Regions from separate parts of the Paenibacillus sp. sgz302190 genome, predicted to be linked through region 1. Evidence: a T-box and tRNA genes for the amino acid it is inferred to sense, from the RefSeq annotation. Region 1 holds a T-box; the other regions hold tRNA genes.

Region 1 (3,270 bases):
AGACTTGGCCAAATTGAATTTATTAAGCGGCTGTGTCGCTTGGTAATCAACGATGCGAACCATTCCATCAGCTCCTCTAAACTATTAACTTACAATACTATGAATATGCAATCCGAAAGCAATGCGATTGCACGGTTGTCCGAATCCATGAAACCATTTTCGCATCATGCGGCCTCCGCGATGCTCTTGATGCTGCATAAATTTCGTTGTAGGAAGCCTTAAGATGTGGTAAACTTTCCACCGGAAACGGAAATGAAAGGAGTACGCATCTTCATGTGGCTTATTTTCTCGGTATTCGCTGCGATCAGTTTCGGTTTGCGCGGCATTTTGTATCACTGGACAAGCCAGCAGTCGTTGAACCGCAATGCTTTGCTGAGCGGTGCTTTTTTTATGGGCGCGCTGCTTAGTCTTGCGTGCAGCATCATATACAAGCAAAGCTGGACGGCGTCCTCCTTGATCGGCCTGCAAATGGGGCTGTTCTCCTTCGGCGCCAACGCCAGCATGTTCAAAGGCTTCGCCGTTGGCAAGGCGTCGCTTGTGGCGATTTTGACGGCGCTGCCTTCCGTCATCGTCGTTGTGGCCGCTTACGGACTGTGGGGGGAGAAGCTGAGCGGCATGCAGGTTATCGCCTTCGTCGTCATCGTCGCGGGAGTGCTGCTCGTCCGCTACTCGAACGACATTTCCATAAACAATCTCCAAGGAGCCCAGTGGGGATTGCTCTCGCTATTGTTGTTCGCCTGCAACGATTTATCAGGCAAATGGTCCACGCTTCAGGCGGCGCCGATGTTTCCGACGCTTTTTTGCATGTTTGCGATGGGAACCGTCTGCTTCGGCGGCTGGTGGCTGAAGGACCGGATACACTCGGTCCGTACTGAAGCAGCCCCTGCCAAATGGGGAGAGTGGCGGACGTTCGGGATAGGGATGGCCGTCGGCATTACGAATGTGGTCGGCATGATCCTTATTTTGCGAGCTTTCGACGTAGGCAAGGCGGGCCTTGTATCCGCGGTCGTAGCGCTTAACGTTCTGCTTGTTTTGCTTTATACGCGCTTTGTCGTTAAGGACAGGTTCAGCCCTTTGGAGCTGTCGGGAATGTCCATGGCTTTTGGCGGCATTATGATCATTCGGTTATTTGCAGGCTGAGGCCGGGAACCGGCAAGCGGCAGGGCGGCAGCACGGCAGCTCGGCAGCTCGGTGAGAGCCCGCTTGACAACCAGGCGGCGTTCCTGTATAAATGATTTTAAATATTCAGCCAATTACATATGTGAGTATTGATGAACGGGGAAGTAGTTTTTGACGTCCAGTCTCAGCGAGCCGGCTATGGTGGGAACCGGTACGGGCGCCTTGAATGAAACGGTCCCGGGAAATGGTCTTCTGAAGCGGATAAGCCGACAGTAGGGAGATCCGGCTTTTGCCGTTATCGATCGAGAGGTTTATTTTGCATATGCGAAAATGAACACTTAGAGTGGTACCGCGGGAACTGTTGAGCTCTCGTCTCTTGTTTAAGAGACGGGGGCTTTTTGATTTTGCGCAAACCGAAGGAGGAATTGGCATGATTCATATTTTGTTGTCCGAAGAGATTAAAAAGCAGGCAAACGCGCTGCTGGAACGTTCGGGGACGATTTGGCCCGATGCGCTTAAAGTGGTCATCGAGCATCCGCCGCATCCGGATCACGGGGACTATAGCTCGAACATCGCCATGCAGCTGGCCAAAGTTCTCAAGCAACCGCCGATGCTCATTGCCGCAAACTTGCAGGAGCTGCTGGAGGAGGCGGGCGGCATGGAAGGGTTGTTCCGGAAAATCGCCGCTGCGCCGCCGGGTTTTCTTAATTTTTATGTCGACTGGCAGGCATGGGCGGCAAAAGATTGGCGCACGGCCCCCGCTGCGCCGCAGAAGCGGACGAAAGTGCTGGTCGAGCACACTTCGATTAATCCGAACAAATCGGCCCATATCGGCCATTTGCGAAATTCCTGCATAGGGGACACGCTGGCCCGCATGCTCGCGCGTACCGGCTGTGAGGTGGAGGTTCACAATTATATCGACGATCTCGGCAACCAATTGGCGGATACGGTGGTGGGTATACTGCATGCGGAGCCGGAACAACCGGAGCAAACGGAACAGTCAGTGCAGTTGGAACAACCCGGACAATCCGTACAGCCGGAACAATCGCAGCGGGCGTTCAGCCGTTTCGGCGACTTTTGCTGGGAGAACGTATGCCTGGGTGAATAAGGAGTACAAGGCGAACCCCGCCTTGCTGGAAAAGCGCTCGACGGTGCTTCATGCGCTGGAAGCGGGGAACTCCAATCTGGCGTGGATCGGCTCGCTGGTGGCGGAGCGCATCGTCCGCGAGCAGCTTGAGGAGATGAAGCAGTTCGGGATTGAATACGACGTACTCGTCTGGGAAAGCAGCATCGTGCGGGAGGGTTTATGGCAGGCGGCGTTCGAAATGCTGCAGCGCACGGCTGCGTTCGGCAAAGTGACCGAAGGCAAGCTCGCCGGCTGCTGGGTGCTGAAGCATAGGGAGGAAGCGGAGGACGAGGCGCATGCATCCGATTTTCAAGCCGATAAAGTGCTGGTTCGGGGAAATGGTATTTTAACGTACACGGCCAAAGATATCGCCTACCATTTGTGGAAATTCGGGCTGCTGCCCAAAGATTTCGTCTACAAGCCGTTTGCCGACGGCATCTGGTCGACCGCGCCGGAAGGCTGCGGCAGGCCGGTCGGCCAAGCCGACATCGTGATCAATGTGATCGATCACCGGCAGGAATATCCTCAAGCGATGGTAAAGCTGGCGCTTGAATCGCTCGGCTGCGCGGAGCAGGCCGCCAGGCTGCGGCATGTGAGCTACGGCGTCGTTTCGCTGAGCCCCGATACCGCTGCCGGTCTGGGGATTGACGTTTCCGACGGCAAAAGCTCTTACGCGATGTCCGGCCGCCAGGGCATCGGCATCAAAGTGGCCGATTTGCTCCGTCGCATGGAAGCGGCCATCGGTGCCAAGCGTTCCCGGAACGAGGGCATATCGAGCCGGGAAATCGCTGCGGCGGCGATCCGCTACCACCTGCTCAAATACAACCTGTCAACCGAGGTCGTATTCGATTTGCAGCAGGCCACCGAGGTGACGGGCAACTCCGGCGTTTATTTGCTGTACGCCTGCGCGCGAGCCAGCCGCATCATGGAAAAAGCCGGAGAAGAGCGGCTGCAGCAAGCTTCTTTCCTTGCGGACGCGACGCTGCTGCGGCCGCAGGAGCTCAGTTTGCTGCGGCATATCGCCT
Region 2 (3,270 bases), on a different contig from region 1:
GCAAACTCATCGTCGAGCTCAGGCAGGTTTTTGCGTTTGATCTCGTGAATTTTCACTTTAAACACAGCCTCTTTGCCTTTCAGCTCTTCGGAATGGTAGTTCTCAGGGAACGTTACGTTAACTTCCTTCTCTTCGTCTTTGGCCAGACCAACCAGTTGATCCTCAAAGCCCGGGATGAAGCTGCCCGATCCAAGCTCAAGGGAATATTTCTCCGCTTTGCCGCCTTGGAACGCTTCGCCGTCAACGAATCCTTCGAAGTCGAGAACAACAACGTCGCCGTTTGCTGCTTGTCCTTCTTCAAGAACGACAAGTTCCGCATGGCGCTGCTGCAGACGCTTCAGCTCTTCGTTCACTTCTTCGTCCGTAACGTTGGCGTCGGAAACTTCAACTTCGAGTCCTTTGTAATCGCCCAGAGTTACTTCCGGTTTAACGGTTACTTTCGCTTTGAACTTCAAAGCCTGGCCTTTGCCGAATTGTTCAACGTCCACTTCAGGACGGTCGACCGGATCGATGCCCGCTTCTTCAACCGCTTGCACGTATGCCTCTGGCAAAATGATATCCAGAGCGTCTTGGTACAAGCTTTCCACGCCAAATTTAGCTTCAAAGATGGAACGAGGCACTTTGCCTTTGCGGAAGCCCGGAACGTTCACTTTCGCGGATACTTTTTTGAATGCTTTATCAAGTGCATCTGCGACGCGCTCTGCGCCAACTTCCACTTCAAGAACGCCTACGTTCTTCTCTATTTTTTCCCAACTTGCTTTCATTTTATGCCTTCCCCTCCAAAAATGTACCATGACATATTTTCACGTTCTGGCGAGTGAAGCGACAACTCTAACACCTCTACTTGCCATTATAACCATTCTATTATAACATATTACTTTTTCATTTCAAGGCGCGCTTTAGAACTAAGATTGCTCCGGGGTCATGAACTCCAAATACTTGCGGAGCGCGGCGTAAGCTTGCTTCCAGGAAAGGTGCATGGAATCCGTGATGCCGTACATTTCCCGATGCTCTTCATGGTCGGCGGAACCGAACAATTTCTCCTGCAGCACGGCGTGCAGAGCCGAGGCCCAAATATCGACGATGCCCTCTTCCTGCGCGAGCAGACCGCTGTAGAGGGGGGTTCCGTACGCGTAGGCGAGAAATTCCTGCCAAGTCCGCTCGGCAAAAAAAGCGAAGTCCGGCTGATTCCTTTCGCTGGTGTCCGCGATTCTGCGGATCATGTCGCGTATTTGAGCCGGGAATTCCTCGGCGCACAGCGGCGTCTCCTCGATCTCGACGAAAACGTGCTTCCCGTTTTTGAACAGGTGTATCGCCCCGCTCTCGCCCATGTGCTTCAGAGCCTGCAGCGCCTTGAATTGCAGGATCGGATGGCGCGGCGCGTCCCGCAGCCATTCCCGGACCGCAGCGGCGGCCTCCGGATGTTTCACAAAACCGAGCTGCTCCAGCGCAGCCAGCTGCTGTTCGAGCGTCCCCTTGCGCAGCATGCGCAAAAGCTTGTCGACGAAAGCGGTGTCGACGGACGCCTTCTCCTCGACGTACTGGCGAAGCATTTCCTCCTCCGTCGTCTCCTGCTCCTCTTCCGGCGAAAGCGCCCCGGGAATCACCGCATTCGGCATCATCGTTTGCAGCCAGCTCAGCAGCGCTTCCCACTGTTCCGCCTTGCGGTCGCCGTCCCGCGGAAATCTCAGCAAAAAAGACAGCAGCTCCACAGCTTCGCCATACTGCTCTCTTTGCAAAAATCGGGTCAGCTCTTCCTCGTAAAACTGCTCCGTTTTCGGGAAAAGGACCACGTTATTCAAAAATTGCCCGGCTATTTTCATCACCTCAAAAACGATCTGGAAGTCTGGCGGGCGAACTCGGCAAACACAAAAGCAGCTCCAACCGCCGGACTCCTCGATGGTGTCAGTGTACTTGATTGCGATGCGGATTGCAAAATAAACTTTTCATTCGGGGGTTGACTTGAACGAAAACCATATGATAATATAACTCTTGCTTCGCCAAAAACGGATTGAAACCGCAGGCGATTCACGTATGTGTCCCAGTAGCTCAGCAGGATAGAGCATACGCCTTCTAAGCGTACGGTCGGGGGTTCGAATCCCTCCTGGGACGTCCTTTAAATGAAAGAGGCCGCGAGATTTCGCGGTCTTTTTTGCCGTCTATCAAACTATAAAAAAAATCGCCCCGCAAGCGGCAGGGCAAAAACATATCCGATCGTCTTTGATGCGGATGGCGAAGCTTGTCACTTCGATTTGGCGCGATCGACGCCGGGGACGCTTGTTCCCGTTGGTGTGAAGCGATGCTCGTACGTATAAATCATATGTTCCTCAAGCGGCTTGCCGTCCAGCAAATGCTCGCGAACGAGCCGCCGGCCGGTTTCCGGCGTCATTTTTTGATACCATATGCCTTCAGGATACACCGTAACGACACAGGCATCCTCGCAGCGGCCGTTGCATCTCGTTCGCGTCGTATGTATAAGCCGCTCGGCGCCGAGCCTGGAAATCTCTTCGCGGATTGCCGCCGTCGTTTCGTCGCCCTGTTTGCGCAGGCACGAGCCGCCGTTGCAAATCAGAACATGATGCCTGACTGTCGATAAATCCCACGTTGTCATTTCAATCATCCTTTCAACCGAATTCAGGTAGAATGGCACATCCGCCATCAAAGCCGCCGTACAAGCGTGACTGGGCCTGTAAATAAGCTCTGACGCGCTCCCCGCTTCGACAATAACGCCTAATCGATAAATGCGATACGATCGCACAACGAGGCTCTTACGGCAATATCGCGGGAAAGAAAGCAATAGGCCGCTTCCTTCAGCAGCTCACTCGCCTTCACTGCATAATGGCGGTCGGTCGAGCACACGCGACTGAACGTAAACGTCCAAGGCAGAAAGGTTCGGCACAGATCAGCTCAGGATCCGGTACGAGCGCCCGGGAGATGCGGATGCGCCGCAATTGCCCGTTGCAATCACAACTGTTTGTCTCGATTTTAATAGTAATAATTACTATTGATTATCAATAACTTGCTGCAAGTTGTCAACCTTCTTTTCCGCATTTAAAAATTCCGCAATCCGGTTGGCCGCGGAAACCGACTAAATGTTCACATGCACAAAAAAAGCTTAAACGTTGAAAAACGCGCCCTCTAGGGCTGGTATGTCATCGGCAACCCGAAAAAGCCTGCAAAAGTACATCCTTTTGCTCGCCGATACGCTGGCAGCGAAAAATTCCTGCAAAAGTGCAGGCTTTTCGGTGGATACGCAAACTAAGAACCGTT
Region 3 (3,270 bases), on a different contig from region 1:
CAAAGCCTCTCTTCGGACGATTTCGGTTACGCAAGATATGGAAAAACCGAGCAGAAGCTCGATTTCGAGCCGCGCGCTATTTTCCAGACTCATATTTTTATCCGCATTCATATTGTTTTCAATCACAAATCCTACGCCGCTCAAGCTGATATTTTTGACGCTAAGGCTGATCGGATGCTCGAAACTTTGCTTGTTTCTCTTATTCTTGTCATGCAGACTGTGCAGCAAGCCGCCCTGAACGACATCGATTCGCGGGTGCTCCCTCTTCTCCGTAAACTTCTTCCGGTTATCGGGCGGATTAATCACGATGATCGAACCCTCGTCTTTGGCCACGACCGACGTCTCAAAAACGAATAGCCCCGATTTGGAATAAACCGTAATCTTGACCTTGTCCCCGAGCCGAAAAACATCGTATTGAGGCAGCTCGATTTCGATAATGTCGCCAAGCACGTACGTTACTATTCCCGTCGCTACAAAATCGCTTTTATCCAGCACCGCTTTGCTGTCAATCAAAATTTCCGCGTCGTTGCCTTCCTTGCTTCCGTAGATTTTGACCAAATCCATCTTTCTCTCCCTATCCGACAGCTTCATGGCATATCCTCCTGTTCTCTACAAACAGATTAGGCTATAAATAAAAAAATAGACTGTCCCTTCCTGTCGGGGCAACCTATTTACCTAAATCAAACAAGCTTGATTTCCGGTAACCAGGCTGTCATGGTTCTTGTAGAACTTTAGACCCTCGGCTTTGCGTCCTTGCCTTTCGGCAAGTTTGCCCTTATCAAATCTGATCTCGTTATGTATGCGATTATACCTATCAGTAGGTTAAAAGACCTAAAATTTTAATTCTAGTATACCTAGTTTAGCCGTCGGATTCAACCGTTTTCGCAGGCAGCTTGATTTCAGAGCGGCGAGTCCCTACAATGAAACTCATATATCCACAACTTTTCAACTTATCCACACACTTGTCCACAGAATGTTAACAACGAATGCTTGTTCGACTTCTATTCACATGTGGATAACATTTTTTTAAGCGAGGTGTCCCCTGTGGATGAACATATATATTGGATGCGGGAAGCGATCCATGAAGCTTTGAAAGCCGAAACGATCCGTGAAGTTCCAATCGGCGCTATTGTCGTGCGTGACGGTGAAATTATAGGCCGCGGCTACAACCTGCGCGAAACGTCCCTGGATCCGACCGCTCATGCCGAGATGATCGCGATCCGCCAGGCCAGCGAGCATTTGCAGGCGTGGCGTCTACTGGACTGCAAGCTCTACGTCACGCTGGAGCCGTGTCCGATGTGCGCGGGAGCCATCGTTCAATCGCGCATTCCGCAAGTGATCTATGGTACCGCAGATCCCAAAGCAGGGTGCGCCGGCACGCTGATGAACCTGCTGCAGGAAGAACGTTTCAATCACCGCGTCGACGTAATCAGCGGCGTGCTGCAGGAAGAATGCGCAGCGCTGCTGACCCAGTTCTTCCGCAAGCTTCGGAACAAGGTCTAGAAGTCTGTTCGATCCGAACCTAGATTCCTAGACCGGCAAGCTGGCAAGGCAAGAGCACGGTTGCATGACGAAAAACTCCGTGTTAAAATAGTCTTTGCTATGCGCCCGTAGCTCAGCAGGATAGAGCGACAGTTTCCTAAACTGTGCGTCGCGGGTTCGAATCCCGCCGTGGCGCGTATAACCCCGCTTTAATCGGGTGGAATCAAACGCAATTTATGCGAACTTCTTACGGTAATAAACGTAGGAAGTTTTTTTATTTATGGACTTATGAGCTGGCTTATTTCGAAGCACAGGTTAACAACGCGCTGGCGCGCATACTCCTCAGTCAGAAAACAGCCACCTTCATACGGCAAAAGCCGCCTGAGGACGTACGCACGTATGTCCCATCTTCGCGCAACTTTACGCGTGATATCGTAACGATTTCGTCTTCCGGTTCGAGAATCAACGCTACATTCTCTATTAGTAGATACGCATTCCAATCAAAAACTAACATTTCATTAGCAACGTCATCCCGATGTTTCATTCGTACCGTTATCTTGCGAATAGCCATCACCTCCTTTCCGGTCAGGACGCTCGCGTGTAAACTGAGGTTCCGTATGTGAAATGAAATTTATAATATCATTTTGAGTTATTATCTTAAATTGATATTAACCCAATTTGTTAATAACGTCAAGCGTTGTTATTGTGGTAGAATGGAAATTAATAGGAGCGTGGTTTTCGTTGATTCGTTTTAAGCTTTCGGAGATGTTAGATAAACGTGGGATGACCATGTACCAAATAAGCAAACAGACTGGCATTCGACCGAATACTTTGAGCCAGTGGGTTAACAATGAAAAATTACGTGAGGAAGACAAACACGTTAAAGCAGTTAGTGTTGAGGTTCTTAATCTATTATGTAAAACATTAGACTGCACTCCTGCTGAGCTGTTCGAGTACATAGCAGACAACGATCAAAAGACCAAGAAACCATAATAGGGGCAGTGGTAGCCGTTTACGTGCAGACTGAATCGGAATAATCCAATGCGCCTCTGACTTGCAACCCCCTTTACATGCGTTATCGCACATGATATAATGAAACCGTTAGGAGGTGATGTAAATGCTTACCCTTCTGACGGCGATAATCCAGCTATTGGTTGCTCTCGTCAATCTCTACATAGTGCTGGAAAATCACCGAAAAGAAAAAGACTCCAAGCGTCGGAAGCGCTCGAAGTCTCGTAAGTAAATCACCGGAGAGGTTTAAAACCTCTCCCCCTAACAATCATTATACGCGAAAGGAGCCGTGTACTCAATGGCTTACGTCACTTTCGTAATTTCAATTATCACGCTCGCTATATCGCTATATACGTTAATAATCGTACGGAAACAGAGGTAACCGTCATGAACCCCCTTGATCATATTATGGGTGTCCAGGAGGCCGCGGAAATATGGGGATTATCGCCGGGTACCATCAAAAACTATTGCGCAGAAGGGCGCGTTAAAGCGGTTCAAATCGGTAAAACGTGGATACTTGATAAGAACCAACCGAATCCTGCCCAACCGAACCATCCGAAAAATTGGCGTAAAAAAGACAGCGGCCGACCGGAATAAATAACGCAAAGAACTTCTTACCGTTTAGCCCTGGTAGGTTTCCTGTTTTATTTGAGCGAATCTAGCTGTTAAGTTAGCGTGTTTGTTACTTGAGCAAAGGAACGAATAGGCGTGGTATTGATAAGCCGCAAACAATTCTGCTGCATCTGACTAGGAACACGAAAAAAACCTGCAAAAGTA
Region 4 (3,270 bases), on a different contig from region 1:
GACTTTTTGCTAAACAATGTGTATGATCAAAAGCTGACCATTCCGCCGCATCAAACGTATGTTTACGCGAAGCTTCCCGATTTTTATCCGGGTCAAGGCGTGAACTTGTTCTACGACGTGGAAACCGATGGGGAACTGCAAATGTCTTTTGCCGTTACCGAGAAGCTGTCCACGAACTCGTTGAAAGATCTTCCGCTGCTGCCTTACACCGGCCATGTGCGGGGAACGTTCCCGGTCTCCCAGATTAATTGGGATATAGATGCTTCATCCTTTACCAAAACATCGGTGGTATCGATCGGAGACAACAAAACCGACCCGTTCGTCAAAGGCTACGATGTGATGCGCAAGGAAAACGTGGATAACGGCGGCAACTACGGCGTCGTGTACAAAATGCATATCAACAAGCCGCGCAAAATGGCGGTCATGATGATGGCCAAAGGCGGCGTGTTCAAAGGCCCGTTCAAGGTGAACGGAGAAATGATTCCCGTTCCGTATTCCGGCGTAGTCACGGCGTTCGACGGTTTGACGCTGCTGGCCCGGACCACGGGAAGCGAAGATTCCCTGGATATCGAGTTCACGCCTCCGGCGGGATCGGCGTTCCCGATCGATCTGATTTTCTACCCTATGGAAGATAAAAAGTAAGCATAAAAAAAACAGCCCCTGAGCGCCCGGAAGCGTTCGGGAAGGCTGGTTTTTTGTTGTTTTGAGCGGATGGCGTTACACGCGCTCGATGACTTTGTCGATAAGTCCGTATTCCGCCGCTTCCGCAGCGCTCATGAAGTAGTCGCGGTCCGTATCCTTCTCGATGCGCTCCAGCGGCTGGCCGCTGCGCTCGGCAAGAATTTTGTTCAGGTTGTCGCGCATTTTGAGGATGCGTTTCGCGCGGATCTCGATATCGGAAGCTTGACCTTCCGCACCGCCGAGCGGCTGATGGATCATCACTTCGCTGTTAGGAAGCGCGTAGCGTTTGCCTTTGGCGCCGGCCGTCAGCAAGAATGCGCCCATGGAAGCGGCCATGCCCACGCAGATCGTGGAAACGTCCGGCTTGATGAACTGCATCGTATCGTAGATGGCCATCCCTGCTGTAATGGAACCGCCTGGGCTATTGATGTAAAGGCTGATATCTTTGTCAGGGTCTTGTGCGGCCAGGAAAAGAAGCTGGGCAATAATGGAGTTCGCGACGACATCGTTTACGCCGGTACCGAGGAAAATGATGCGGTCCTTCAGCAAACGGGAATAGATATCATAGCCTCTTTCGCCGCGGGCGTCCTGTTCAACGACCATAGGGATAAAACTCATGAGAATTACCTCCTTCGATGGGTACAATGGTTTCAAATGGAAATACTACTTACAGTATGGCCAAGAGAATGTTTAAAAAGTCTGCGCCTTTCTTAATACGAAAGGGAACATTTTCAAACGAACTCGTTGTTAACTAGTATGATACCGAAAAAACAAACAAAGGTCAAGAAAGGTCAAACTTATAATCAAAAAAAATCAGTTTCGCAACTGATCTTCGTTCGTGTTGGCGCGCCCGAAGGGAATCGAACCCCTATCTCAGGCTCCGGAGGCCTACGTCATATCCATTGGACCACGGGCGCATGCAATTGAAATTTAGTGAAGCAAGGGTTATTATATGACACCGAATAAAAAAAAGCAAGACTGAAAATGCTTTCAGTAAAAAAAGGCAAAAATATTTGAACAATTGTTGAATCTGACAAAGCAATTGGTTATAATAATAATGCACGGAACGATATATCTCGACAATGTGCGATTCAAGTTAAAGACTTACCGAATTTGAAGTACTGGCAGTACTCAATTTTTTTTGCTCGGGTGGGACGAAAAATGCATACCCGGGACATAAAACGTCCAATCAATGGAGCAGGAGCGTTGTGATCGTCATATGAGAGAAATCCTTGACATTCAAAAGCAGCTCTTGCCGGACCTCATGGATGTTATGAAAAAACGTTACTCGATTCTGCGCCACATCCTTGTTTCCGGTGTCGTAGGGAGAAGAACGCTGGCCAGCTCGCTCGATATGACGGAGCGCGTCCTGCGCGGCGAGGTCGAGTTCCTCAAGGAGCTGGGCCTGCTGGAGACGGATGCCACCGGCATGAAGGTCAGCGAATCCGGCCACCGGCTTCTGGAGAAGATGGAACCGATCATTAAAGCCGCTTTCGGTCTGACCGACCTGGAAGAGAGCATCAGCCGGGCGTTTCAAATCGCCCAGGTAATCGTCGTGCCCGGCGATTCGGACGTCTCCGCCTTCACGAAGAAGGAGCTTGGACGGGCAGGAGCGGCCGCTTTGCGCAAACACGTCGCCAAAGACGATGTCATTGCTGTAACAGGCGGATCGACGATGGCGCAGGTTGCGAACCATTTGACGATCTCGTCGCGCATGAAGGGCAGTTGGTTCGTACCGGCCCGGGGCGGACTCGGCGAGAGCGTGGATATGCAGGCGAACACCATCGCATCCATTATGGCCAAAAAGACAGGCGGCAAATACAGGCTTTTGCATGTGCCCGACCATTTGGGCGAAGAAGCTTATCAGACTTTGATCCAGGACCCGCAGATCCAGGAGGTTGTCGACGTCGTGCGCAGCTGCCGCATCGTCGTACACGGAATCGGAGAAGCTATGGTCATGGCCCGCAGGCGCAAGGTGGATGCCCGGACGACGCAAAGCTTGCAGGAAGAAGGAGCTTTGGCCGAAGCGTTCGGCTATTATTTTGACCGGCAAGGAAATGTCGTCCACAAGATGGCTACAGTCGGCCTCAGGCTGGAAGACATTCAGCGCGTTGAAGTCGTCATCGGCGTCGCAGGCGGCAAGAGCAAGGGGGAAGCGATCGCTTCAGTACTGCTTCACGGCCAGGAAGACGTGCTCGTGACGGATGAAGCCGCCGCGCTGGAAATTATGAAGCATGCCCCACAAATGCCATCATGACGTGTCTTTTTGACCGTCTTGACCATATAATTTTTAAATCTTAGGAGGAATTCGCTATGGTAAAAGTAGGTATTAACGGTTTCGGACGTATTGGACGCAACGTGTTCCGCGCAGCTCTGAACAGCACTGAAGTTCAAATCGTGGCAGTAAACGATCTGACAGACGTAAAAACATTGGCTCACTTGCTCAAGTACGACACAACTCACGGCAAACTTAACGCTACTGTAGAAGCTGGCGAAGGCGAACTGATCGTGAATGGCCGTTCCATCAAAGTATTCGCTGAGCGCGACCCTGGAAACCTGCCTTGGGCTTCCGTAGGCGCTGAAATCGTT

The links. The T-box of region 1 lies ahead of argS (arginine--tRNA ligase domain-containing protein). A T-box ahead of a tRNA ligase gene usually reads a tRNA of that ligase, here a tRNA-Arg.
Region 2: it encodes a tRNA-Arg, which carries the amino acid that the T-box ahead of argS (arginine--tRNA ligase domain-containing protein) is inferred to sense. The anticodon was not compared.
Region 3: it encodes a tRNA-Arg, which carries the amino acid that the T-box ahead of argS (arginine--tRNA ligase domain-containing protein) is inferred to sense. The anticodon was not compared.
Region 4: it encodes a tRNA-Arg, which carries the amino acid that the T-box ahead of argS (arginine--tRNA ligase domain-containing protein) is inferred to sense. The anticodon was not compared.

What each region holds. Positions count from the first base shown of each region.
Region 1 is NZ_JBZYAO010000003.1:268,851-272,120, forward strand. Features, by position in the region: gene AC6RNO_RS06265 (exosporium protein C) at 1-63, opposite strand, end outside; gene AC6RNO_RS06270 (EamA family transporter) at 274-1,140, shown strand; T-box leader at 1,263-1,499, shown strand; gene argS (arginine--tRNA ligase domain-containing protein) at 1,550-2,227, shown strand; gene AC6RNO_RS06280 (DALR anticodon-binding domain-containing protein) at 2,220-3,270, shown strand, end outside.
Region 2 is NZ_JBZYAO010000015.1:73,003-76,272, forward strand. Features, by position in the region: gene tig (trigger factor) at 1-764, opposite strand, end outside; gene AC6RNO_RS17930 (HEAT repeat domain-containing protein) at 906-1,802, opposite strand; tRNA gene AC6RNO_RS17935 (tRNA-Arg) at 2,039-2,112, shown strand; gene AC6RNO_RS17940 ((2Fe-2S) ferredoxin domain-containing protein) at 2,243-2,611, opposite strand.
Region 3 is NZ_JBZYAO010000042.1:207-3,476, reverse strand. Features, by position in the region: gene AC6RNO_RS30670 (PilZ domain-containing protein) at 1-591, opposite strand, end outside; cyclic di-GMP riboswitch class I at 697-784, opposite strand; gene tadA (tRNA adenosine(34) deaminase TadA) at 1,045-1,503, shown strand; tRNA gene AC6RNO_RS30660 (tRNA-Arg) at 1,605-1,679, shown strand; gene AC6RNO_RS30655 (helix-turn-helix domain-containing protein) at 2,224-2,475, shown strand; gene AC6RNO_RS30650 (helix-turn-helix domain-containing protein) at 2,881-3,090, shown strand.
Region 4 is NZ_JBZYAO010000004.1:30,779-34,048, forward strand. Features, by position in the region: gene AC6RNO_RS06820 (copper amine oxidase N-terminal domain-containing protein) at 1-642, shown strand, start outside; gene clpP (ATP-dependent Clp endopeptidase proteolytic subunit ClpP) at 718-1,299, opposite strand; tRNA gene AC6RNO_RS06830 (tRNA-Arg) at 1,524-1,598, opposite strand; gene AC6RNO_RS06835 (sugar-binding domain-containing protein) at 1,901-2,938, shown strand; gene gap (type I glyceraldehyde-3-phosphate dehydrogenase) at 2,995-3,270, shown strand, end outside.